One region of the Paenibacillus sp. Aloe-11 genome, then DNA from elsewhere that is predicted to be linked to it. Evidence: riboswitches for the same ligand, from Rfam matches in the RefSeq annotation. Region 1 holds a riboswitch; each other region holds the start of a gene.
The links. A riboswitch is a leader RNA that binds a small molecule or an ion and turns the genes downstream of it on or off. The one in region 1 is predicted to bind thiamine pyrophosphate.
Positions count from the first base shown of each region.

Region 2: another riboswitch for thiamine pyrophosphate. It lies ahead of WG8_RS02390 (ABC transporter substrate-binding protein); the one in region 1 lies ahead of WG8_RS12975 (thiamine phosphate synthase).
Region 3: another riboswitch for thiamine pyrophosphate. It lies ahead of tenA (thiaminase II); the one in region 1 lies ahead of WG8_RS12975 (thiamine phosphate synthase).

Region 1 covers NZ_JH601055.1:20,305-28,221, reverse strand. The annotation lists gene WG8_RS12995 (hypothetical protein) at 37-432, shown strand; gene WG8_RS12990 (hypothetical protein) at 434-988, shown strand; gene WG8_RS12985 (hypothetical protein) at 975-1,964, shown strand; gene WG8_RS12980 (ABC-F family ATP-binding cassette domain-containing protein) at 2,151-3,704, shown strand; TPP riboswitch at 3,798-3,906, shown strand; gene WG8_RS12975 (thiamine phosphate synthase) at 4,239-4,832, shown strand; gene thiO (glycine oxidase ThiO) at 4,894-6,042, shown strand; gene thiS (sulfur carrier protein ThiS) at 6,039-6,242, shown strand; gene WG8_RS12960 (thiazole synthase) at 6,245-7,012, shown strand; gene WG8_RS12955 (ThiF family adenylyltransferase) at 7,009-7,917, shown strand, end outside.
Region 2 covers NZ_JH601043.1:47,698-55,614, forward strand. The annotation lists partial or broken gene WG8_RS02375 (ABC transporter ATP-binding protein) at 1-396, opposite strand, end outside; gene WG8_RS02380 (ABC transporter permease) at 441-1,217, opposite strand; gene WG8_RS02385 (thiamine-binding protein) at 1,214-1,507, opposite strand; gene WG8_RS02390 (ABC transporter substrate-binding protein) at 1,916-2,962, opposite strand; TPP riboswitch at 3,156-3,265, opposite strand; gene WG8_RS02395 (bifunctional 2',3'-cyclic-nucleotide 2'-phosphodiesterase/3'-nucleotidase) at 3,515-5,617, shown strand; gene WG8_RS02400 (EAL domain-containing protein) at 5,883-6,929, shown strand; gene WG8_RS02405 (hypothetical protein) at 6,994-7,917, opposite strand, start outside.
Region 3 covers NZ_JH601059.1:92,690-100,606, forward strand. The annotation lists gene WG8_RS18565 (hypothetical protein) at 1-857, opposite strand, end outside; gene WG8_RS18570 (glycosyltransferase) at 862-1,980, opposite strand; gene WG8_RS18575 (NAD-dependent malic enzyme) at 2,391-4,112, shown strand; gene WG8_RS18580 (AEC family transporter) at 4,185-5,138, shown strand; TPP riboswitch at 5,227-5,330, shown strand; gene tenA (thiaminase II) at 5,461-6,174, shown strand; gene thiM (hydroxyethylthiazole kinase) at 6,197-7,039, shown strand; gene thiD (bifunctional hydroxymethylpyrimidine kinase/phosphomethylpyrimidine kinase) at 7,036-7,866, shown strand.

The DNA of each region.
Region 1 (7,917 bases):
TACAGTGGAGATCATAATGAGTAGGGAGATGGGTGCATGTCTGATCACGCTTCGAGCATGCTGCGGCTTGGTGTATCACTTATTTTGTTCATAACCGCATGTACGGCAGCAGCAGACTTGTCCAGTCAGATGAGTATGGCACTGGAATTAAGATCACAGCAGGAGGAGCGTTCCGAGGGGCGGATATCCCGTACTGCGGAGGCGGGCATGCCGGAACGGATTCAAGGGACTCAGGTTATTCAGGCGATCCGCATGAATTTACAGGATGGAATTTCGGTTCAAGTCGACGGGACGGAGTACGATGTGTATTCCGAACCGTTTGAGCCTGATGTATCGGCTTTAAATGCTTCCTCTTTGTATTCCATGTACCCACAACGTAATCAGCATGGAGAGATCATATCTGTATGCTTTGAGAAATTGGAGGAGGACTGAAGTGGTTCAATCAATATCCAAGCTGTTGGGGGCCCTGCTCGCTGTATTGCTTTTGTACATCGTACCCGCAGCTCAAGCTGCTGAACGGCAGGATGATATATCGGGGCTGAATGTTTATCATTCAACGGTACGTTTTGTAGATATGGTAAGAACCAAGGGCTACATTACACCGACGATGTATAACGATTTTATGCGTGAACTGGAGCTTACAGGCAATACGTATGAAGTTGATCTGGAGCATATGCACAAAAAATATGTACCGGAATATGCAGATGCCTCGAAGCCGGATAGTTTTCTGGGCAATTATGAAACGGTATATGATGGGTACTACGACGCGCAAATCTTGCCTGTCCTTTTTCCTGACAATCAGCAGCCAAAGTCAGACCAGACACGTCGATATACCTTGATGGCAGGGGATTATTTTACAGTGCGGGTGCATAACACAAATCGGACTCCTGCGGATTTATACGAATCATGGCTTCTGGGTGGGAGCGATAGCGGAAAGCCGGCAGTTACAGCTTCATACGGAGGTTTGGTTCTGAATGAAGATTACTGATTTTGCAGTTATATTTATCCTGCTGTTTTTGCCCTTTGGTGTAATGAATGATTTGCGGGTACAAAATCAGCGTGAAGTGCAGCAGTTGGAAATGAAATATACATCGGCTCTCCATACCGCAGTTCAGGATGCAGGTGTCGTACTCTCCCAAAATGAGCGTCAGGAACGGGAGGCTGGATACGGATCGGACAAGTTTTTTCGTGTTGATAAGGAAGAAGCGCTAAAGACGTTCCTGCATACCCTTTTTCTAAACATAGGTATTGATGGGGATACAGTAGCACAACGCGCTTTATTGGATTATATACCCGCCATTGTGATTTTGGATTATGACGGTTATTATACGTTTGCCTCAGAAACCTATACAGATGAAGATGGACAATCTGCGATAGGTCCCAAATGGAGTGAAAAAAGGCCTTTTGCCTATGCTGATTCAGCGGGTAATAGTGTGGGATTCACTTTGGATAATTATGTACATGCGTATGATTCGCAGAATCACAGGTGGGTGGAAGGCTTTCAAAAGGAGCTTCAGGGTCAAACCAGCATTTCGTTGCTGAATAATTCCGAAACGTTTGAGCAAGTACGACGTTCCACCATCGTTCATAGTGTTCAGGAAGACCTGGCCCGCCTGATTAATCTCCATAACCAAAAGGCAGCACGCAACGGCGTAGCCTATACGTTTACACTGCCGACTATTCCGCAAGAAGAGTGGTATAACACGATAGATGATGTGGGGTTGATGGCGTTTATCCAAGGCATTCCGGTCGGTGACAGATTTTACAATAACTATGGATTTGGTGGTGGAAGAGTCGTTAGAAAGCAAGCTATTATCGGTGGCTTAGAACCGGATACCGGAATGAAATATTTTTACAGAGATTCCTGTCCAGCACCCTTTCAGGCTAGAGAACGTTTTTCAGATGAAAAATCTGCTGCTGCTGCGGGGTACTTCGAGTTTAAATGTAATAACGGCTTACAATAATCACTCTGACGAGTGGTTTTTCTTTTTTTATAGGAAAGTCCGCATTAAAAACCTTAAAATTCGTTATTTTCAATGTTCCGATAAGGCTGCTGAATGTGCTACAATAAGGCTTTGAAAGAAAACAAATGATATATGAAATAATGACAGTCGGCATCGCCGATGACAATAAGGAGCCAAAAACAGCGTATGAGTTTATTGACTGTAGAAAATGTATCCCACAACTTTGGGGACCGCGCATTATTTAAAAATGTTTCCTTTCGGTTGCTTGCGGGGGAACGTGTAGGTTTGGTAGGAGCTAACGGTGTCGGTAAATCGACACTCATGAACATTTTGACCGGGAAATTGCTTAAGGATGAGGGTAAAGTGGAATGGACTCCACGTGTACGTTACGGTTATCTGGATCAGCACACCAAGCTGACACCGGGCAAAACAGTACGTGATGTATTGAAGGATGCTTTTCTTCCTTTGCTGGAATTGGAAAAGGAATTGATGCAGATTACGGATAAAATGGGGGATGCTTCTCCCGAAGAGCTGGAAGTGCTGCTGGAACAGATGGGTGAAATTCAGGAGCAGCTGGATATGGGGGATTTTTACCTCATTGATGTGAAGGTTGAAGAAATGGCGAACGGGCTGGGTCTCTCGGCCATCGGACTGGATCGGGATGTATCCGCGCTTAGCGGTGGACAACGGACTAAGGTGCTTCTGGCCAAGCTGCTGTTGGAAAAGCCAAACGTCCTCCTGCTGGATGAGCCAACCAACTATTTGGATGTTGAGCATATCGAATGGCTTACACGTTATTTGAAGGATTATCCTTATGCATTTATTCTTATTTCGCATGATACGGAGTTCATGAACCAGGTCGTTAATGTTATTTATCACCTTGAATTTGCCAAGATGACCCGCTATTCAGCAAATTATGAAAAGTTCCTTGAGATGGCGGATCTGAACAAAGCGCAGCATATTGATGCTTATGAGAAGCAACAGGAATATATTAAGAAACAGGAAGACTTTATTCAGCGCAACAAGGCGCGTGCATCCACATCAGGCCGGGCGAAGAGCCGTGAAAAGCAGCTTGATCGGATCGAACGTATTGATAAGCCCGAAGAAGCTGCCAAGCCAACCTTTCAATTTAAAGAAGCACGTGCGAGCGGGAAAACGGTATTTGAGGGAATTGATTTTGAAATTGGCTATACTCATGCCCTGTTGCCTAAAATGTCCATGACGATTGAACGTGGCGAAAAAATAGCAATTGTAGGCTGCAACGGTGTCGGTAAATCAACATTGCTCAAAACCATTCTGGGAAAAATACCGCCAATCAGCGGAAAAACCTATCAAGGCGATTTCTTGCAGCCGGCTTATTTTGAGCAGGAAGTAAAGGCGGGCAAAATCACACCGATTGACGATGTGTGGAATGAGTTCCCGCATTTGAACCAGCATGAAGTAAGAGCGCATTTGGCCCGTTGCGGATTGAAAAATGAGCATATCACACGTCCTCTGTCTGCGCTTAGTGGTGGTGAGCAGGCTAAAGTACGTCTGTGCAAATTGTTAATGCGGGAAAGCAACTGGGTTCTGTTTGACGAGCCTACCAATCACTTGGATGTTAAAGCAAAGGACGAGCTCAAACGTGCCCTGAAGGAATATAAAGGGACTATATTGCTTGTATCTCACGAACCGGATTTTTACGAGGATTGGGTAACCAAAACGTGGAATGTGGAAGAGTGGTCAAGTAAAGTCAACTAAAATCAAAAAATTCAGTTCTGTTATGCTTCACAAAAAGTGGGGGTTGCAGAATTAGAAAAATATGCTAAGCTATTTGTAGCTGATACAATATAATAGTCACACTAGGGGAGCCGCCCATGCGGCTGAGACGGAATAAATGGATTTCGGACCCTTTGCACCTGATCTGGGTTATGCCAGCGTAGGGAAGTGAGCGCCGTACAAGCAAGGTAACCGCATCATTACTTTTGTTTGTGCGTGGGACGATATACGTATACGGATTTGATTGTCCGTTCGATTATTGGACGTTCGTGAAACCACTTCCTCTGGGAAGTGGTTTTTTTGCGTTTCGTTTGGCTTTGCCTGTCGAACTTCCGTATACGGATTCACATATGTTCTCCTTTCATTATTGCTGGTACATGTGGCCGGCTCCGTATGTTATTTCGCGATATGGAGCTGCAACGATATAGGTTCAGCTTATACGATTATTTTATATCAATAGTTCATATTCTTAGTTCAATGTGAGGTGAAAACGAGATCGAATTACACGTGATTACGATGGAAAGTGGCTACCATGCAGATGTACCCCAAGTGGCGGCTGCTATTTATCCGTATGTTCATTATGTGCATGCACGCCTGAAGCAGAAGGGTGCCTCAGAATTGCTGGCTTTGATCCGCAGCATGGTGGAGCAGGGAGTTCCTCTCCAGCAAATTGCAGTCAATGACCGTGTAGATGTAGCTTTACTTACCTTGGCTGGAGCTGTCCAGCTACCGGCTAACGGCTTGCCTGTCAGGGATGTGAAAAGCCTGCTTCCAAAGGGAACACGCTGTGGCGTGTCTGTTCATTCCTTGGAAGAGGCGCAAATGGCCGAACAGGCTGGAGCAGACTATGTACTCTATGGTCATGTATATGTAACCCGCTGTAAGCCCGGTGTTGTGCCGCGGGGGATAGCTCAGCTTGAGCGTATATGCAGCTTATCTAACATTCCAGTGATTGCACTTGGCGGCATACAACCGCATCATATTCCGGAGCTTTATCATGCTGGAGCAAGCGGAATTGCAGTGATGTCCGGCATATGGGAAGCTGAGTCGCCCATCGCGGCTGCGATGGAATATAGACAATTGGTAGATCAGGTAGTCCGCAATCTGTAGCAGGGAACGAGAGTAGAAGTAATTCGAAAGCAGTATGGTCAGTGGAGAGGAGATATAACACATGCTAAAGATACACACAGAGGCTACAGTTATAGGACATGCTGAATGCTTGGTCATAGGTGGAGGTGTGATCGGCAGTTCCATTGCTTATCATGTGGCCAGGGAAGGGCGCAGTACGATTATCCTGGAGCGAATGATGCCGGGTGAGGGAGCCTCGGGGGCAGCGGTCGGAATGCTTGCGGCGGAGAGTGAAGAGTTCGCCGACCCTGAGTTTGAACAATTTGCTCGCACAAGTCGGGATGCATTCCCTGAGCTAGTTCGTGAGCTGGAGCGGTTGTCTGGTGTTTCGGTAGAATTTCGTACAGAAGGTTTTGTAACTCCTTTCCGTTCGGAAGCTGAGGGTGAAAGACGCTGGAAAGCTGCGAATACGCGCGAGGATACTCAGCCTGAGTGGTGGGATGCCGGGGAATTGACCAAGCGGATTTCGGGCATAGATCGTCAAGCGATTGGAGCTATATATCGATCGAAGGAGACACAACTCTTCCCCGTACAGCTGTGCCGTGCTTATACGGGAGCAGCTACAGTGTTGGGTGCAACAATATGGTCCGGTACCCATGCAGAGCAGTTGGTCGTACAGAATGGCCGGGTTTGCGGTGTAGTGACAGATAGCGGCTTTGTTTCCTGCAACCAGGTCATTATTGCCGGAGGCTTGGAGAGCATGAATTTGCTAGAGCAAGTGGGCTTTCATTACCCGCTTTATCCGGTCAAGGGTGAAGCAGTTGCCGTCTCCTTAAAGGATCACCCTTTGGAATATACCATTTATGCCGATGATGTTTACCTTGTGCCTAAGCAGAAGAACGAGCTTTGGATAGGGGCAACGAGCCTTCCGCATCACGATGACACAGAAGTGACTGTTGCAGGTTTGGAGGGGCTACTGGCACGTGCTTCTGCATGGCTGCCGCGCGTACGTGAAGCTTCTTTTGTACGCACTTGGGCAGGCTTGCGTCCGCAGGCGGCAGCGGGACGTCCTTTCATAGGGGCTGTTCCCGGTGTGGAAGGGGTATATGCTGCAGTCGGGCATTATCGCAACGGTGTCCTGTTGAGTGATGCTACCGGACGTGCGATGGCTGCTCTGCTTAAAGGGGCTAATGCGGCTGAACTTGGAATAAGCAAATTTTCTTCTGCACGTATCAAGGAGGAAAGCTTATGAAGCTGACGATTAACGGGCAGAGCATGAACTTTTCTAACCGGATCACTCATGTGGAACAATTGCTGCATGAGCTTGATTTAAAGGTGAAAACCGTTGTAGTGGAGCTGAATCGTCACATATTGACCCGTGAGGAACATGAGGAAGCGGTACTAAAGGACGGAGACAACCTGGAAATTGTACATTTTGTGGGAGGCGGTTGATTATGTTAACTATTGGAAAAGCATCTTTTACATCAAGGTTGTTGTTGGGAACAGGGAAATTTTCTGACCTAAGTATCCAATCCCAAGCTGTTGAGGCTGCTGAAAGCGAAATATTGACCTTTGCCGTGCGAAGATTAAATTTGGAGGAACGGGATAAGCAACATTTTCTGGATACGCTGGATTTGAGCAAGTATACACTTCTTCCCAATACGGCAGGGGCGACGACAGCGGAGGAGGCTGTTCGTATTGCAAAACTGGCAAGAGCCTCAGGTCTGTGCGATATGATTAAGGTGGAGGTCATTGGCGATGGCAAGACGTTATTGCCTGATCCCTTTGAAACGCTGAAAGCAAGCGAAAAGCTGCTGGATGAAGGCTTTATCGTGCTGCCCTACATATCGGATGATGTCATTCTGGCCAAGAGGCTGCAAGAGCTTGGCGTGCATGCCATTATGCCTGGAGCTTCACCGATTGGTACAGGACGCGGTCTGCTCAATCCGTTTGCATTGGAGTTAATTATTGAACAAGCAGAGATCCCGGTCATTGTCGATGCAGGTATTCGCTCGCCCGGTGACGCGGCAATGGCGATGCAGTTGGGAGCAGATGCTGTTCTGTTGAACACAGCCGTCTCGGGAGCGAAGGACCCTGTGAAAATGGCAGAGGCCATGAAGCTGGCTGTTCGTGCGGGCAGATATGGTTTTGAGGCGGGGCTGATTCCCGTACAACGTTATGCTTCAGCAAGCAGCCCAACAGAAGGCATGGTTCAGGCATGATGGAAACTGAAAAATCCGGTGCAGGAGTACAAGCAAGTGACCGCTATTCCAGACAGGAAAGATTCGCTCCCTTTGGGATAGAAGGGCAACGCCGGCTGGCTTCTTCTCATGTACTGATCGTAGGCGTCGGAGCGCTTGGTACAGGTATTGCGGAAACGCTTGTCCGTGCAGGGGTAGGGACGGTGAGTATCGTTGACCGGGATTACGTGGAATGGAGCAACTTGCAGCGTCAGCAGCTTTTTCAGGAGAGCGACGCCGCGGAGAGATACCCCAAAGCAGTGGCTGCCCAGCGACGATTAGAAGCCATTAACTCGGAAACGGTCATACACGCACATGTACTGGATGTCGGGGTAGAAGAGCTGGAAGAGCTGATCCAGGGAGTTGACCTGATGATGGATGCAACCGATAATTTCGACACCCGTCTGCTTATGAACGACATGGCACTTAAGCATCGCATACCGTGGATTTATGGGGCGTGTGTGGGAAGCTACGGTGTGACATATACCATTTTGCCTGGACAAACGGCTTGTCTTCACTGTCTGCTGGGAACCGTTCCGTTTGGAGGCGAGACCTGTGATACCGCCGGGATTATACCACAGGCAGTACAAATGGTTACGGCCAATCAGACTGCAGAAGCCTTTAAGCTTCTTGGCGGTTATCCGAAAGAACTGCGAGGGAAGCTGCTTTCGTTTGATCTATGGCGAAACGAGTATACAGCGATAGCCGTAGACAGTTTGAAAAAAGCGGATTGTCCTTCCTGCGGCAATCAACCTACGTATCCCTATTTGTCAGCCTCAAATCGGCAGAAAACAGATGTGTTGTGCGGTCGGGATGCCATTCAGATTAGACCTGCCAAACCGGTACAGCTGAATCTTAAGGAAACAGCAGATAAACTTGCTTCTGTG
Region 2 (7,917 bases), on a different contig from region 1:
CGCATTTTCCTGCCCGAGCAGTACGTTATCCAGCGTGGTACGCCACGGGAAAAGGGCAGGCTGCTGCGGCATATAGCTAATATGCCCGCGTTCACCCGTCACATCCTGTCCGTGCATGCGGATGCGACCCTGCTGGGGGGTGAGCAGCCCGCCGATGATGTGAAACAGCGTGCTTTTGCCACTGCCGGACGGGCCGATGAGGGAGACGAATTCTCCCCGCTTAACGGTCAGGGCCACATCCTGCAATACGGGCAGGGAGCTTCGTCTTTCACGGAAGGCGAGACTGATGCCATCCACTTCCAACGCTGGAGGAGCCGTCGAAAGCTCCTGCTCCTCTCTGGCTCGTTGTCCATCAGCCATGTTTTGTGGTGATAAGTCAGGCGGATGCAGACTCATACGCGCCACACCCTTTCTTCGAGTTTATTGAATCCATTTGGAAGCTATTCCTGGTCCGGTTTCCAGCGAACCAGCCATTTTTCTAGCAGTACGATCATGACAAACATCAGTAAGCTGAGTGCAACAATGATGCCAATGGCGGCAAAAATCAAATCCGTGCGATAGGCCGATTTTTGCAGCATCATATAATATCCGATTCCTTCGCTGGCACCGATCCATTCGGCAATAATTGCGCCCATCACGCTGTAGGTGGCAGCAATCTTGATGCCGGAAAATACTTGTGGCAAGGAGTGCGGCAGCTCCAGCTTCATAAAAATGGCCATCCTGCCTGCGCCTGACATGCGCATGTAGTTCATCATCATTCTGTCCGTCCGTGTCAGTCCGTCCATAGCCGCTACAGCCACGGGGAAGAAGCACACTAACGTAATGACCATCAGCTTGGGCAGCACGCCAAAACCAAACCACACCATCAGCAATGGGCCAAGGGCTATGATCGGAATGTTTTGACTAAGAATGAGCAGTGGATACAGGGCGGACTTGAGAAAAGGAATCGTATGAAGAACGATGGCGATCAACAGTCCCGTTGCTGTCCCTATTGCAAATCCCCCAAGCGTCAGGCGAATCGTAGCCCACGTATGGGCACCAAGCAGCTCCGACTGAGCCATGCCCTCCTGTACGATCAGAGACGGAGCTGGCAGTAGCCAGGACTCAATCTGCAAATAGGAAACTGCCCCCTGCCAGGCTGCCAAAAAGAAGAGGACCGCCACAAGGGGCGGCCATACGCTTTTCCACCAGGATGCGTTCTTGCCTTTTGGGTTCATGGGCGATATTTTTCGGTCAGCTTGTTCATGCTGATGCCCTGTGGGTTATGTGCGATTTTGATCTGTGAAATGATGCTGGGGCTGCCGGCTTCCGTCAATGCCACGTGCATTTCTTTAACCACGTTCAGCAACTCGTCCAGTTCACCCTCCATGGTCGTCTCCAATGGATTCACCTGATGCTTGACACCGGAACGTTGAATGACCTCAATCGCCTTATCTACATAAGGATAAGAGTCCTCGTTATTAGGAGTTTTAGGAATCACTTGAATACTGAGCAAAGTGTTAGCCATGCGAATTCACCTGTCCTTTATGTGAAGTGTTTTAGAGAAAATAGGGTGGTTTAAGACCGCTTCGCGTTTCATTTGATCTTACGATATCTGTTGCCCGCCTTAAAAGCACCCTATTTTTAAAGCTAGGTTGTGAGGCATTTTAACATACAAGCGCTCCTACTTGGCGCTTAGATAAGATGAACTTAAGAATAAACCAAGTGGAACGAGAACGAAGTGGGCGGAATGGTGCTGTACAAGCGAAGCGGTCGCTTTAAAAGCTTTCCGTAGGAAAGCTCGCTTCGGAAGCATCACCTCCCCAGATTTCTACCCTGCTGAGGCTTTATTCGAGAAATCCGGGGGCGGTGGCGATGGGAAGCACCATCCGACTGCGTAGTGGCACAAAGGCTACTTCAAGTTCGATTTACAAGATCAACGCTTTGGCAAAAAGTCGTTTGTGAAGGCTTTGTCGACTTCCAAAGGCTTGCTGAGCAGCTTGCGTTCGTACATCCAGTCTGAATAGTTTTGCCATACCTCTGCTTTTTGCACACCCCATTGCGCAGCATCATCCTGATAACGCGGGCTTAGCCATTTTTGGCTGGCCAGTACCAGCTTTTTGTCCAGCTCCGGTACGGCTTTGCTTAGGATATCCGCGGATTCTTCAGGATGAGCAATGGTGTATTCATAGCCTTGGGCGGTGGCGTCCATGAACGCTTTGACCAGCTCTGGATCATTCTTAATCGTCTGTTCATTGCTCACAATCACAGGCGTATAGTAATCAAGGCTTTTGGAATAATCTTTTACATACAGCATATCCAGGGGCTCACCTCGAAGTTGAGCCTCGATCCCGGTCCATGCGTAGAAAATCCAGGCAAAGTCGATATCCCGCTTCACGGCTGTAAAATAGTCGGCATTGCCCATATTCATAATCTTCACTTTGCTCACATCGGCCTTGTCTGAATCCATGATGGATTTCATGACCGCTTCTTCTACGGGTGAACCCCAGCCGCCGTATTTCTTTCCTTCAAAATCTTTGGGGCTTTTAATGCCGCGGTCTACCGGGGCTGCGAAGCCTGAGGTATTATGCTGAATAACCGCAGCGATAGATACGAGTGGTACGCCTTGCGTACGAGCCTGAGTGACGCCCTCTTGATAGCTGATCCCAAAAGGTGCCGCATTCGAAGCAACCATTTGATCGGCTCCGCCTGAACCAGGTTGGACAATTTGGACATTCAAGCCCGCTTTTTCGTAAAATCCTTTATCCTTGGCGACATAGAGTCCTGTATGATTCGTATTTGGTGTCCAGTCAAGTACAACTTTAACATCCTTAAGCCCCTTTGCCGGAGTGGAAGCTGGAGCGTTGGTAGCAGGTGCCGCCTCCTGGGTTGTAGAGGGGGAGCCTCCGCCGCAGGCGGTCAGTGTCAGGGCCATGAGCCACAGACTAATCAGTCCCAGGCTTAACATTTTCATGCGCTTCATCGTTGTGTTCTCTCCTTTTAATTACCCGTCATCCGTCGAATCAGACAGCCTATGTTCCCATTTCATAAAAATAACATCTGCCGGACTCTCTCTTTCCAACAACTTAATCCTCAACAAAAAAAGCGCCCCGAGGTTCCGGGACGCTTGCGCTTGTATATACCAAAGTAAGGGATGGACCTATGTAAAAAAAGGCACATCTTAGCTTAAGCATTCCTACGCTGGCATTACCCAGATCAGGTTGTAAGGGTCAGTGTCTTGGGACACACTCTCAGCCGGCCGATTCCAGCACCCCTGGCATTGTATGGTTTAATGGGTTTGTTTATTCGGGTTTACTACGACGATTATATGCCTTGAAGGCGGAGCTGTCCAGCATGGAGGAAGAGATGACGGTTCATTTGCGAGAAAATTAATTATTTTTTTATAAATAACTTTGGTCAAATGACTACTCTTTTGTCTGGCGTTGGATTAAAATAGGAATGGTGGGTTCGAAACTTACATATATGTGCAAAAGTATGTATATGAGCCATACACCTTAATAAGGAGGGGTATATTTTGTTATTTCGTAAAAATTGGTTTAAAGGGTTTACAGCAGCGGTTGTAGCTTGCAGCATGCTGGTGTTTACAGCTGCTCCGTCCTGGGCTGCCACCGATTCTCGGGACAGCGCCACAGTGAATTTGCGGATCATGGAAACAACGGATATTCACACGACGTTGATGAACTACGATTATTATGCAGATAAGGAAACCAACGAATATGGCTTGATTAACACTGCCGGACTGATCCAGCAGGCGCGTAGTGAAACAAGAAACAGCATGCTGTTCGATAACGGTGATTTGTTGCAGGGCAATCCATTAGGCGATTATATGGCCAGAAACAAAACCTTTTTGCAAGAAGGCGGTGTCCATCCGGTCTACAAGATGATGAACTTGATGGGCTATGATGCGGCTACTGTGGGCAACCACGAATTTAACTATGGTCTCGACTTTTTGGAGAAATCGCTTAAGGGAGCCGAATTCCCTTACGTAAATGCGAACGTTTACTATGACAACGGGGGCCAGGGTACTAAAAATTATTTCACCCCTTATCAGATTCTCAATAAAACGGTAACGGACGAGAAGGGCCAAGAGCACACGCTCAGAGTGGGTGTAATCGGTCTGGTAACTCCTCAAATTATGCAGTGGGATAAAGCCAATTTGCAGGGTAAGGTCGTTACGAAGGATATTGTGGAAACGGCGAAAAAGTTCATTCCTCAAATGAAGTTGGAAGGTGCCGACATTATTGTCGTACTTGCACACACGGGTTATGAGGATGTGCCGCAAACACCAATGATGGAGAATGCCGTTAAATATTTGAGCCAGGTGGACGGAATCAACGCTATTCTGTTTGGGCATGCTCATAAATCTTTCCCCGGCCCTGATTTTAAAGGAATGAGCGGTGTAGATCTGGATAAAGGAACCATTAATGGCGTACCGGCTGTAGAAGCTTCCTCTTGGGGCAAGGAACTGGGTATTATTGACCTGAGTCTGGAAAAGAAAAAAGATGTGTGGAGCGTGACTAATTCTCAGTCAGAAGTGCGTCCAGTTGTGAATACCCAAACTCAGGCTGTGAAGACGAACCCTGAGTTTAAACTGGTAGATGCGGTCAAGGAAGAGCATAAAGGAACGCTGGATTATGTTCGTCAACCGGTTGGAACCACAACCGCACCGATTACCAGTTATTTTGCATTGGTTCAGGATGACCCATCTATTCAGATTGTGACGAATGCACAAAAATGGTACGTACAAAACCATCTGAAAGGGACCGAATACGAAAATCTTCCCGTATTGTCGGCTGGCGCTCCATTCAAGGCCGGTGGTCGCAACGGTGCCGAGTATTACACGAACATTCCGCAAGGTACGATTGCGATTAAAAACGTATCCGATCTGTATGTATACCCGAACACGGTTCATGCTGTAGAAGTAACCGGTGCTGAAATCCAGGAATGGCTGGAGTGGTCTGCGGGTCAGTTCAACCGCATCGATCCAAGCAAAACAGAGGAACAAGCACTGATCAATAAAGATTTCCCAACCTACAATTTTGATGTCATTGACGGTGTGACTTACCAAATCGATGTAACTCAGCCTGCACGCTATGATGCCAAGGGAAACATGATTGATTCTTCGGCTCATCGTATCAAGGATTTGCAATACAATGGGAAGGCAATTGATCCTGCACAGAAATTTATCGTAGCGACCAATAACTACCGTGCGTCCTCGTCCAAACTGGCGAATCCGGATGGCAAGCGCATTGTGATGGCAGCGCCGGATGAAAACCGTCAAGTCATTATTGATTATATCCGTACGAACGGAACGATTAATCCGTCAGCGGATGGCAACTGGTCTATTGCTCCTTTTGGTCAGGCTAAGGTTACCTTCGAGTCCTCTCCTGATGCCAAGGATGTGCTGGCTGGAAATCAGCAAATTGCTTACTTGGACAGCGCGGCAGACGGTTTTGCCAAATACAGCTTAAAAGCTGGCGCGAAGCCTAATACAGCCAATACTCCTGCAAAGGAAGCTGCAGTCCCTGCGAAAGCAACGGCGAAGCCGGCTGTTAAAACAACCAAGCCTGCAGCTGCTAAACCAGCTAAAACAACCAAGCCCAAGGCTTCCAAGTAAGTTTGCCTTTCCAGTTCCAGATTTAATCAGAGCTAAGCAGCAAGTCTCTATTCAGGAGACTTGCTGTTTTTTTTTGCCTTTTATGAAAAATAATATTGAAATTGAAAATTGGTGCAAAAGACTTTGTTTTTTGTCGGATATACACTTAAGTCCTAAGTTTCGACTGGTGTAGACCTTGTTTTTCTTGATTTTATAGTACTTTTGTTCTAGTTATTTGTGATATAATGGTGAAAAAACCGGAAAATTGTTCCCAGGGAGGACCATTATGACATGCAGCAGTTGCAGCATCATATTACCTATTAGAGATCAAGGATTGCTGAAGATCAGGCACCCCAGGGTGTCGCTTAATCTGGCATTAGATGGCTTGGGTATACTACCGCAACAATGCTGCGAGGACGGAATAGTGTTTAAGTATGACAGCCATTCAGAGCTGAAGCAGCTGGTTAACGGACTGGCTCGTCTTCCCCAGGAATGGCTCCTACATATGGAGGCTGTGGCGATCGGACTGAATCATGTGGAAGGATATGAGGACTGGCTTCTATTTAGCCAATTGCAAGCCAGAATTCAACACGCGGATATGATGAGTATCATTAGGGACAAAAGCTTTTCAAGCCACATGCAGCCTATTGTTGACCACAACCTGAACATTATCGGGTTTGAGTTTTTGCTGCGTCCGTCACATTCGGAGCGGCCCTTTCAGCCTTTTCGACTGTTTGAAATTGCCCGTGAAGCCGGCTTGCATGCTCATTTGGATCGCTTGGCTCGTATTTCCGCTATTGAAAAAAGTGCAGCATGTCTCCCTGCGGGGATTAAACGGTTTATTAACTTTCTCCCTTCAACCATCTATAATCCAGCCTATTGCTTGAATCATACCTTTGAGACGATTGATCGGTTGTCCATGAATACGGAGGATTTTGTGTTTGAGGTCGTAGAGACGGAAGAAATTGACGACCTGAATGTTTTGCATCAAATTTTTGAACAATATCGTACACGAGGAGTTTCAGTGGCACTGGACGATGTGGGGGCAGGTTATTCTACGACAGAGCTTATGAATTGCCTCCAGCCGGATTATGTCAAAATTGATCGAAGTTTAATTGATGGCTGTCATCGCAACAGTGATCAGCAGCGACAAGTTACGGGGATCGTGGAATCAGCTTCTCGCTTTGGCGGCAAGGTGCTGGCTGAAGGCGTTGAGCGGATGGAGGATTTTGAATTTTGTCGTGAAGCCGGTGTGTCTCTGGCTCAGGGTTATTTGTTTGGCAAGCCGGAGCCCCGACCGCCCGCCGATTTTGTGCTTAGTAGAGTAGTGTAATCAGGAAACCCGGTAATCCTCAAGGATCACCGGGTTATTTGCTACTATAGAACCATGATTACGATTATAGCGTGATAACGTACAGACCTAGCGGCGTAGTTGCACTGCCTGCGACCATGAAGCTGAGAGCATAGCTGGACCTGCCGGGCGGAACGCTGATATCAGCCAATCGGCATACCTTGGTATTATCTTGCAGCAGAGGAATACCATATACGCGATTGTCTATGCGTACAGACCCGGCGAATGCACCCCCGCGTGGATTCGCATAAATCCGCACGGTACGTATCTTGTCACTGTTATTAACGATGGGAATGGTCGCATTGTATATGGTGCCGAATTGTCCGCGGTTGTCCAGCGCAGGGCCCAACTCGCTGCGTGCCCCGGTAAACAGCAGATCGGCAGGAGTCTCGCCGTTCAGTTTTTTAGTGGCACACGCCCGATAATTGGCGCTTTGCCCTACCACGTACGCTGGCATCCGCGCATTCGTTTCGGAAAAGGACCATGCCCCCCGTGGATGCGCCTGCGGTGGAGGTACGGGCGGAAGCGCATCCGTATGAATCTGGCGCAGGTCGACCCGTGTGTCCTTGCTGATCACGGTGCGAATGACGTAGTCCAGCGTACCGTGGCCTTCGCCATATTCCACCGTGAAGTCATAGGTGAATCCGGCCAGCGATCCTTCAGGCAGCTCGAATTCCTCCAACAGGGCGGTGCCTCTGCCGAATTTATGACGGTCAACGGGCTTCCGACGTTTCATCGTACCCGCCAAACAGCTTTTGGCAATGGATTGCCCGACATCTATAATCCAGTTGCCATCCTCAGGCGCAATCTCAAGAGCACGTTCCATATGACGTACTTCCAGCATAGCATGATTTTTGTTCTCCACCGTAATGCCCAGCTTAACGGGGCCTCCGATTTTGTTGTAGTGCCACCCGAAAATGCGGTGCTTGACCGTTCGGGTTGTGGTACGAACCACATCATGCCACAGGGT
Region 3 (7,917 bases), on a different contig from region 1:
CCCAAGGCTTGACGGTCATGACCATGCGCACCGAGCTTAGGAATAAATGCAGCGATCAGACTATACGAAACGTAATAGACTAATTGGCTGTACTTCAGCGCAATGGCATAACTGCTGGCCTGTTCCGGGAAATAATGCTGCACATACAACATGTCAATGGAGATGCAGAACAAAATAAATAAGTTCGTTATGAGACTATCCGTGAAATCCTGACCTAGTGATTTCCATAGCCCGGAAGGCACACGTTCTCCACTATTACTAAATAAAGATAAGCCTCGAGCCGAAACGATCCAGCCGTGAAGCAGCGACAGCAACATTCCCCCACAGCTTGCCAGCAGCAGGGCTTCCAGCTTTAATCCCAATGCGGCCAAAACAAAAAACAGGCCCAGCTTCCCTAAAACCTCAATGTAGTAGTTCACATTGAGCGCCAGCATGCGTTCCCTGCCCTGCAAATCTCCGCGGCACGAGCTCACGAGAATATGCAGCCCTACCAAGCCATACAGCATGAACAACGGGCCGGATTCGACGCCTAATAGCGAGCGCAGCAACGGATGAAAGACCACCAGAATGACTATGGCAAGCACAGTGAGTAACAAAGGAGCTTTTAGCAAGAGAGAACCCAGCGGTAGACTGCGTAGCGGAAGCTTGTGGTCTCCCTTGGAGACCAGCTTGGCGGTTAATAGCTGAATCGATAAGCCCAAAACGGACAACAGTGCAAAGAGGGCCAGCAGCGCGTTCGCCTGACCATAAGCTTGTCCGGTAAGATACCAGCTCGCTGCAATGTGGAAGAAAAAATTAAATCCGTTCAGCAGTACATTAAATAAAGGAAACATCAACGGACGCAAGCGGTTGTTCACGTTGTTATCTCACCCGCCGATCCAGCCGCCAAATATCAATAATGGAACGTAGAAAACGAATGGAATCCTTGAAGACATCAATGTGCGACCCGTCCCGGTCAATACATTTGACGGGTAGTTGCAACACACGAAGCTGGAGTCGCTTGGCGATAAACATCATTTCCAAATCCAGCGCCAGTCCGAGCTGCTCCTTCAAATGCGGAAACATCCGCTTCACTGCCATAGAGCTCATGACTTTAAGCCCTGTTTGGGAATCCACCACACCTGTCGGTAAAAACGGGCGGGAAACCAGGCGTTTGCCGAAGCTGACGATAGATCGTAATAAAGAGCGATTTTCGGCTGTCATATCCTTGGTTCCAATCACGACATCGTAGTAGCCCTGTCGAACCACGTTAATCATTCTGGCAATATCCTCAATAAAAAAGGAGTCGTCCGCGTCCACAAATACGTAGTAATCCGCACCGATGGTTCGCATTCCTTCCAGATACGTTCCTGCCTTACGGGTATTGCGCCCCAACTCCCTGGTTTGAAGCAAAGGACTAAGATTCTGATTAATCCGGTTGACGGACAAGTCCGTTGTTGCCTTCAGCGCTCTAATCAAGGTATTCGTGCTATCGTGGCTGCCATCATCAATGAGATAAATGGAGCCTTCTACAAGATGGCTGCGAATAAAAGTTTGCAGGCGTTTGGCAAATGCCTCGACGTGTACAAAACGTTGCTCCTCGTTATATACAGACAGAATGAAGGCAATATGTTGACCTTTGGCTGAATACTCAGGGTAGAGCAAGCTTTGTATTTCTGACAGCACTTTCTCGTTGTCATTGGCTTGCCAAAATAGCAAGCGTAAACGGCCTATTCCGGTGATCTCCACCATATGCTGATCACTGAATGGAGCTGTTACATCCGTTAACACTAGCAGTGGCATTTGCGGAAATTGACTCCGAATTTGATTGGCTATCCGCACAGCTTCCTCCGGTTCCCTGTAATCGATCAGGCAACAACATGCGTCTGCATAGACTGAAGCTGCCTCAGGGTCCCTGCATTGTATAGATTGGTAAAAATGAATCACATTGGGATAATCAATAGCCCTGTAATGATCGCTAAAAATGGCTATAGGCCCCACACAAACCTCTCCTTTTCCTCCGAATAGTTCTATTTTGTTGAAAAAGAATTAAAAATGTTTGCTTAGAGGCGTTAAATCGACGTGCAAATCCTTCATAATTTCTTCATAAAATACCTGACATGCCGTGATACATAAGGATATAAGGGGAATAGAAATGATTTTTATATTTTGTAAAAATAGAGTATTAAGACCTGATTCATAAGAACCAAAAACAATGAAATCATCGTATTTTTTCAAAATTAATAATTGGTTCTTTGTAATCAATTACAGAAAAATTTATGGTTATTTTGTCATATAACAATAGACGAATAAAACAATTTGGCACGTCCATACTATGGGCAGCATGACATTTTTCGTCATGAATAACCCTAATGAACAATTATTAATACGAAGAGAAAGAAGGGTGTTTGATGGAAGCATTTTATGTCAATCGGGACGGCTCATTATCCACTTCATTACGGGGGAAGGATGTGCTAGCGAACCCCCTTTTGAACAAAGGTGTCGCTTTTACAGAAGAAGAACGCAAAGAGCTGGGGCTGGAAGGAATCCTTCCTCCAACCGTCCTTTCACTGGAAAAACAGAGCGTACGGGCGTATCAGCAGTTTTTGGCACAGCCCACCATGCTGCGTAAAAATGCTTCGCTCAATGACCTTCACAATCGAAATGTCGTACTCTACTATCGCCTGCTAACCGACCATTTGAGTGAAATGCTGCCTGTGGTCTACACACCTACGGTAGGAACCGCCATTCAAGAATATAGTCACGAGTACAACCGTCCCGGAGGCGTATATTTGTCGATAGATGACCCGAACGGCATTGGACAAGCGTTTTATAATTCCGGTTTGAACGGAGAAGATGTGGATCTGATCGTCGTAACGGATTCCGAAAGTATTTTGGGCATCGGTGACTGGGGTGTCGGGGGAATTAACATCGCTATTGGCAAGCTTGCTGTGTACACAGCTGCGGCAGGCATTCATCCCGGGCGGGTACTGCCGATTGTACTGGATGTGGGCACGAATAATGAAAAGCTGCTGAATGATCCGCTGTACATCGGAAACCGCCATAAGCGGGTTCGCGGAGAAGCCTACAACCAGTTTATTGATACTTTTATCCACAAAACGTTAACACAATTTCCGAAGGCGCTTCTGCATTGGGAAGATGTAGGCAGCGTGAACGCACGCCATATTATAGGCAAATACGGTCAAAGCATTCTCACCTTTAACGATGACATTCAAGGCACAGGAGCGGTAACCCTGGCTGCGATTCTTTCGGCGGTAGGTGTCACCAAGATTCCGCTGCGTGAGCAAAAAGTACTTGTCTTCGGTCCGGGAGCAGCAGGAATCGGCAACGCTGACCAAATTCGGGGAGCCATGATCGCGGATGGCCTTTCGGAGGAGGATTCATTCAAGCCATTTTGGGCTTTTGATTACCGCGGGCTGTTAACGGACGATATGGAAGATGTCCTGGATTATCAGAAGCCGTATGTACGTAAAAAAGAAGAAGTCAGCTCATGGACACGGTCTGATGACGGAAAAATACCGCTGCTTGAGGTTATCCGTCAGGTGAAGCCTACTCTATTGATCGGAACGTCTGGTGTAGCGGGTGCCTTTTCAGAAGAGATTATTAAGGAAATGGCCGAGCATGTAGAACGCCCGATCATCATGCCCATGTCCAATCCTACAAACCTTGCCGAAGCGGTACCCGAGGATTTGATACGGTGGACCGACGGCCAAGCATTGATCGCTACCGGAAGTCCCTTTGAGCCCGTCACCTATAACGGTACGAAATTTGAGATTGGACAGGCGAACAATGCCTTTGTTTTCCCGGGACTTGGCCTGGGCGCGATTGTGGTCAAAGCTAAAAGGATCACCCCTGCCATGTTTTCAGCCGCAGCAGAAGCCGTTGCCAATGGCGTAGATTCGAATGAACCTGGCGGTGCGCTGCTGCCCCATATCCGAAAATTACGTGATGTCTCGTTCGCGGTGGCGGTGGCGGTGGCGAAGGCCGCGATTCAGGATCAGGTAGCTCAGGCACACATTTCAAATGTTGAGCAAGCCATTCGGGATGCGATGTGGAAACCGGAATATGTGAAGGTCAAAGCCGTGGAAAGTGCAATCCATCACCCTCACTAATGCTTCAATTAGGGACGGGAATGCCTGTTCAGACAGGCAGGATACGTCAGTTCAAGCAAGGAGAATCGAACTATGAGTGTCGGACATATCCTTTATATTTTGGTGCCGATTTTTTTCGTTATTATTTTGGGATGGTTAGCGGGGCATAACAAAAGCTTCGATGCCTCTTCCTCCAAAGCCCTGAATGCGCTCGTTACCAGATTTGCGCTGCCTGCGCATCTATTCATCGGCATTACAACAACGAACAGAAGAGCGCTCATTGAGCAATGGACATTTCTGCTGGCTCTGTTCATTGGCATTGTCGGCTTTTTTGTCGCTCTCCTTCTGCTGTCCCGCTTTGCGAGGAAGCAGTCGATGAAGGATGCCGCCATGTTCGCTTTGAACTCGGCACAGCCGACCTTTGCTTTTATGGGTATTCCCGTGCTCGGAGCCATCTACGGCTCCTCAGCCGTGGCCATTCCGATTGCACTTACCGGAATCGTAGTCAATGCCGTCCTTGACCCGGCGGCTACCATTATAGCTACCGTAGCCAGCCGGAATTCAGACAAGGAACGGAATGGTCCCCTCGGAAGGCTGATCTGGGACTCCATTCTTCACGGCTTAAAGGAACCGCTGGCGTTGGTGCCGCTGGTTGGTGTGATTTTGACCTTATTTGGCTTCCAATCACCAGATTTGTTAAGCAAATCGCTTAATCAAATCGGAGACATTACGTCCGGGGCTGCCTTATTCGCGGTCGGTGTGACCATTGGCGTACGCAACATTAGTTTTAGCGTAAGTGCCTTTGCCATCGCACTGTTAAAAACCATCGTGCAGCCTTTATTAATGCTGCTGATTGCCTATCTGTGCGGTCTGTCGTCTGCCGATACCGTTAAGGCGGTTCTGCTCGTTTCCTTCCCGGGTTCAGCAGTCGCTGCTATGATCGCTACCCGTTTTGAAAGTCTGGAATCAGAAACAGCCTCCTCCTTTGTCATCAGTGCTGTCATATCTCTCGTTACACTTCCTGTGCTGATTTCGCTATTGATGTAACCAGGTCAAGCACAAACAGCCTCAGAACGAATGGATAACGGTTTGACATAATGTATGAACGAATGTACAGTAATAGTCAAAAGAATAGGAAGTCCACTAGGGGAGCCGCTTATGGCTGAGACAAGAACGTATCTTGGACCCTTTGAACCTGATCTAGTTCGTACTAGCGTAGGAAAGTGGAGCCTTCGTATATAAGGTCCCTTGCTTTTTGCGCATGGACCTATGATGAAGCCGCTCCAGTTTTCGGGGCGGCTTTTTAGCGTTGTTCCGGAACTGTATTCTTACGGGACTTCCTGCTCTTCATTTTGGTGGAGGTGGGGAAATGAGCTTTACACAAGAGCTCCGTCGGCAGGCGGATAGCATTTTTCAAGCGATTTTTGAGCATCCCTTTGTGAGAGGTATTGCTAAAGGGAGTTTGACAAGGGAACAGCTGATTCACTATGTAAAACAGGACTTTGAATATTTGAACGCCTACATACGGATATACGGCATCGCGATCTCCAAATGCACGAGCCGGGAGGACATGGCTGTATTTAATGAACAGATCTCTTTTATCCTCCGCAGCGAGGTTCATCCCCATCAAAATTTCTGTGCTGTCGCAGGTGTGACCTATGAAGAGTTGCAGGGGTATCCGCTCGCTCCGTCGGCTCATCATTATATCCGTCACATGCTGACGGTCGCACATGAAGGCAGTCTGGGCGAGCTCATGGCCGTGCTGCTGCCGTGTCCATGGACGTATCTGGAGATTGGTCGCAGGCTGCTGGATGAGGTAAAGCCCGACGAGTCCCACCCTTTCTATGAATGGATTTGTTTCTATGGAAACCAGGTTGAAGATGTAACCGCCAAATATCAAGCCCGTGTGGATGCTTGGGCGGAAAGTGCAACGGCTGCCGAACGGGAACGGATGATTGAGCATTTTATGCTAAGCTGCCAGCTGGAATATATGTTCTGGGATATGGCTTATAAGCAGGAAGAATGGCCGATCCAGACCCCTTTTACATCGGTCTACAAGCCTTGTCGCAAATTGAAAATCTAATATATGAGAGAGGATCATCGATATGCTGAAATGGGAAAAGGATTGTTCGGAGCTTCTGACAAAGGTACACAGCAGCAACCCCCTCGTTCACAATATGACCAATGTGGTGGTCACCAACTTTACAGCCAACGGCCTATATGCGCTGGGAGCTTCCCCGGTGATGGCTTATGCCCCCGAGGAAGTTGCGGATATGGCCAAAATAGCAGGTGCCGTCGTCTTAAACATCGGTACGCTGAACCGCGAGCTGATCGATGCCATGATCATTGCCGGACAATCGGCGAATGCACATGGCGTTCCGGTTCTGCTCGATCCGGTCGGTGCGGGAGCGACTCGCTTTAGAACCGAATCGGCACTGCGAATCCTGAGTGAAGTCAACATCTCAATGGTGCGGGGCAATGCGGCCGAAGTCGCCCATCTTATCGGAGAAGCCCGCGAGATTAAAGGCGTCGATGCTGGTGGCAGCCCGAGCAGCAGTCATGTCGAGCTGGCAGTTCGAGCTGCGCGGGCGCTCAATACCATCGTTGTCATCACTGGAAAAGAGGACGTCATCACCGATGGGGTCGAAGTACGAGTGATTAACGGCGGAGACGCGCTGCTTACGAAGGTAACCGGAGCAGGCTGCCTGCTGACCTCTGTGTTGGGCGCTTTTGCCGCCGTTGAGCCTAATTTGCTGCTCGCAGGAACAGCAGGCTTGGCATTTTACGGTGCAGCCGCTTCCCGAGCCGCCGCGCGTACAGCAGATCAGGGACCCGGCAGCTTCCAGATTGCCTTTCTCGATGAGCTTGCCAAGCTGCATACGGGCTCGCTGGAGGGGCATGTATCGATTCGTGAAGCTGGAACAACCACAGCAGGTGGTACGCGATGACAGACGTTCGTGTAGCTAGAGCACTGACGATTGCCGGTTCGGACAGCGGTGGCGGGGCCGGAATTCAGGCCGATCTCAAAACCTTCCAGGAGCTTGGCGTATACGGCATGTCGGCGATTACGGCAGTTACCGTACAGAACACCTTGGGGGTTCACGGAGTATATCCACTGCAACAAGAGGCGGCAGCGGAGCAAATCGAGGCTGTAGGATCAGACCTTGGCGTAGATGCCCTGAAGACTGGCATGCTGTTTGATGTGGGCATCATCCGTCTTGTGAGCGAGCAGATTCGAAGGTTCGGCTGGGAGAAGGTTGTCATCGATCCCGTGATGATTGCCAAGGGAGGTGCAGCACTGCTGCAATCGGAAGCGGTGCAGGCTTTGCAGGACGACCTCCTCCCCTTGGCCCTGGTTGTTACACCGAATATCCCGGAAGCGGAAGCCCTGACAGGGATCAACATCCGTACGATGGAGGATCGCCGGGAGGCTGCGAGACATATTAGCAATATGGGCCCAAAATTCGTCGTGATCAAGGGCGGCCATGCTGACGAGAGCGAGAACAGCGGACAGATTGTTGACCTGCTCTTTGACGGAACCGCCTTTACCGAACTGGGCGGCAAGCGGGTGCGGACTGTCCATACACACGGAACAGGGTGTACCTTCTCGGCAGCGATCACCGCCGAATTAGCAAAAGGAAGATCTGTATCGGAGGCTATCTCGAATGGTAAAGCCTTCATCCAGGCGGCGATTGAGGAACCTTTGCAGCTTGGACAGGGACATGGCCCAACCAACCATTGGGCCTTCCGCCGTCGTCAGGAGATGCTTCTATGAGCAGCAGAATGTTGCCAGAGACGGTGCGCCGCCATCTACAGATGTACCTGG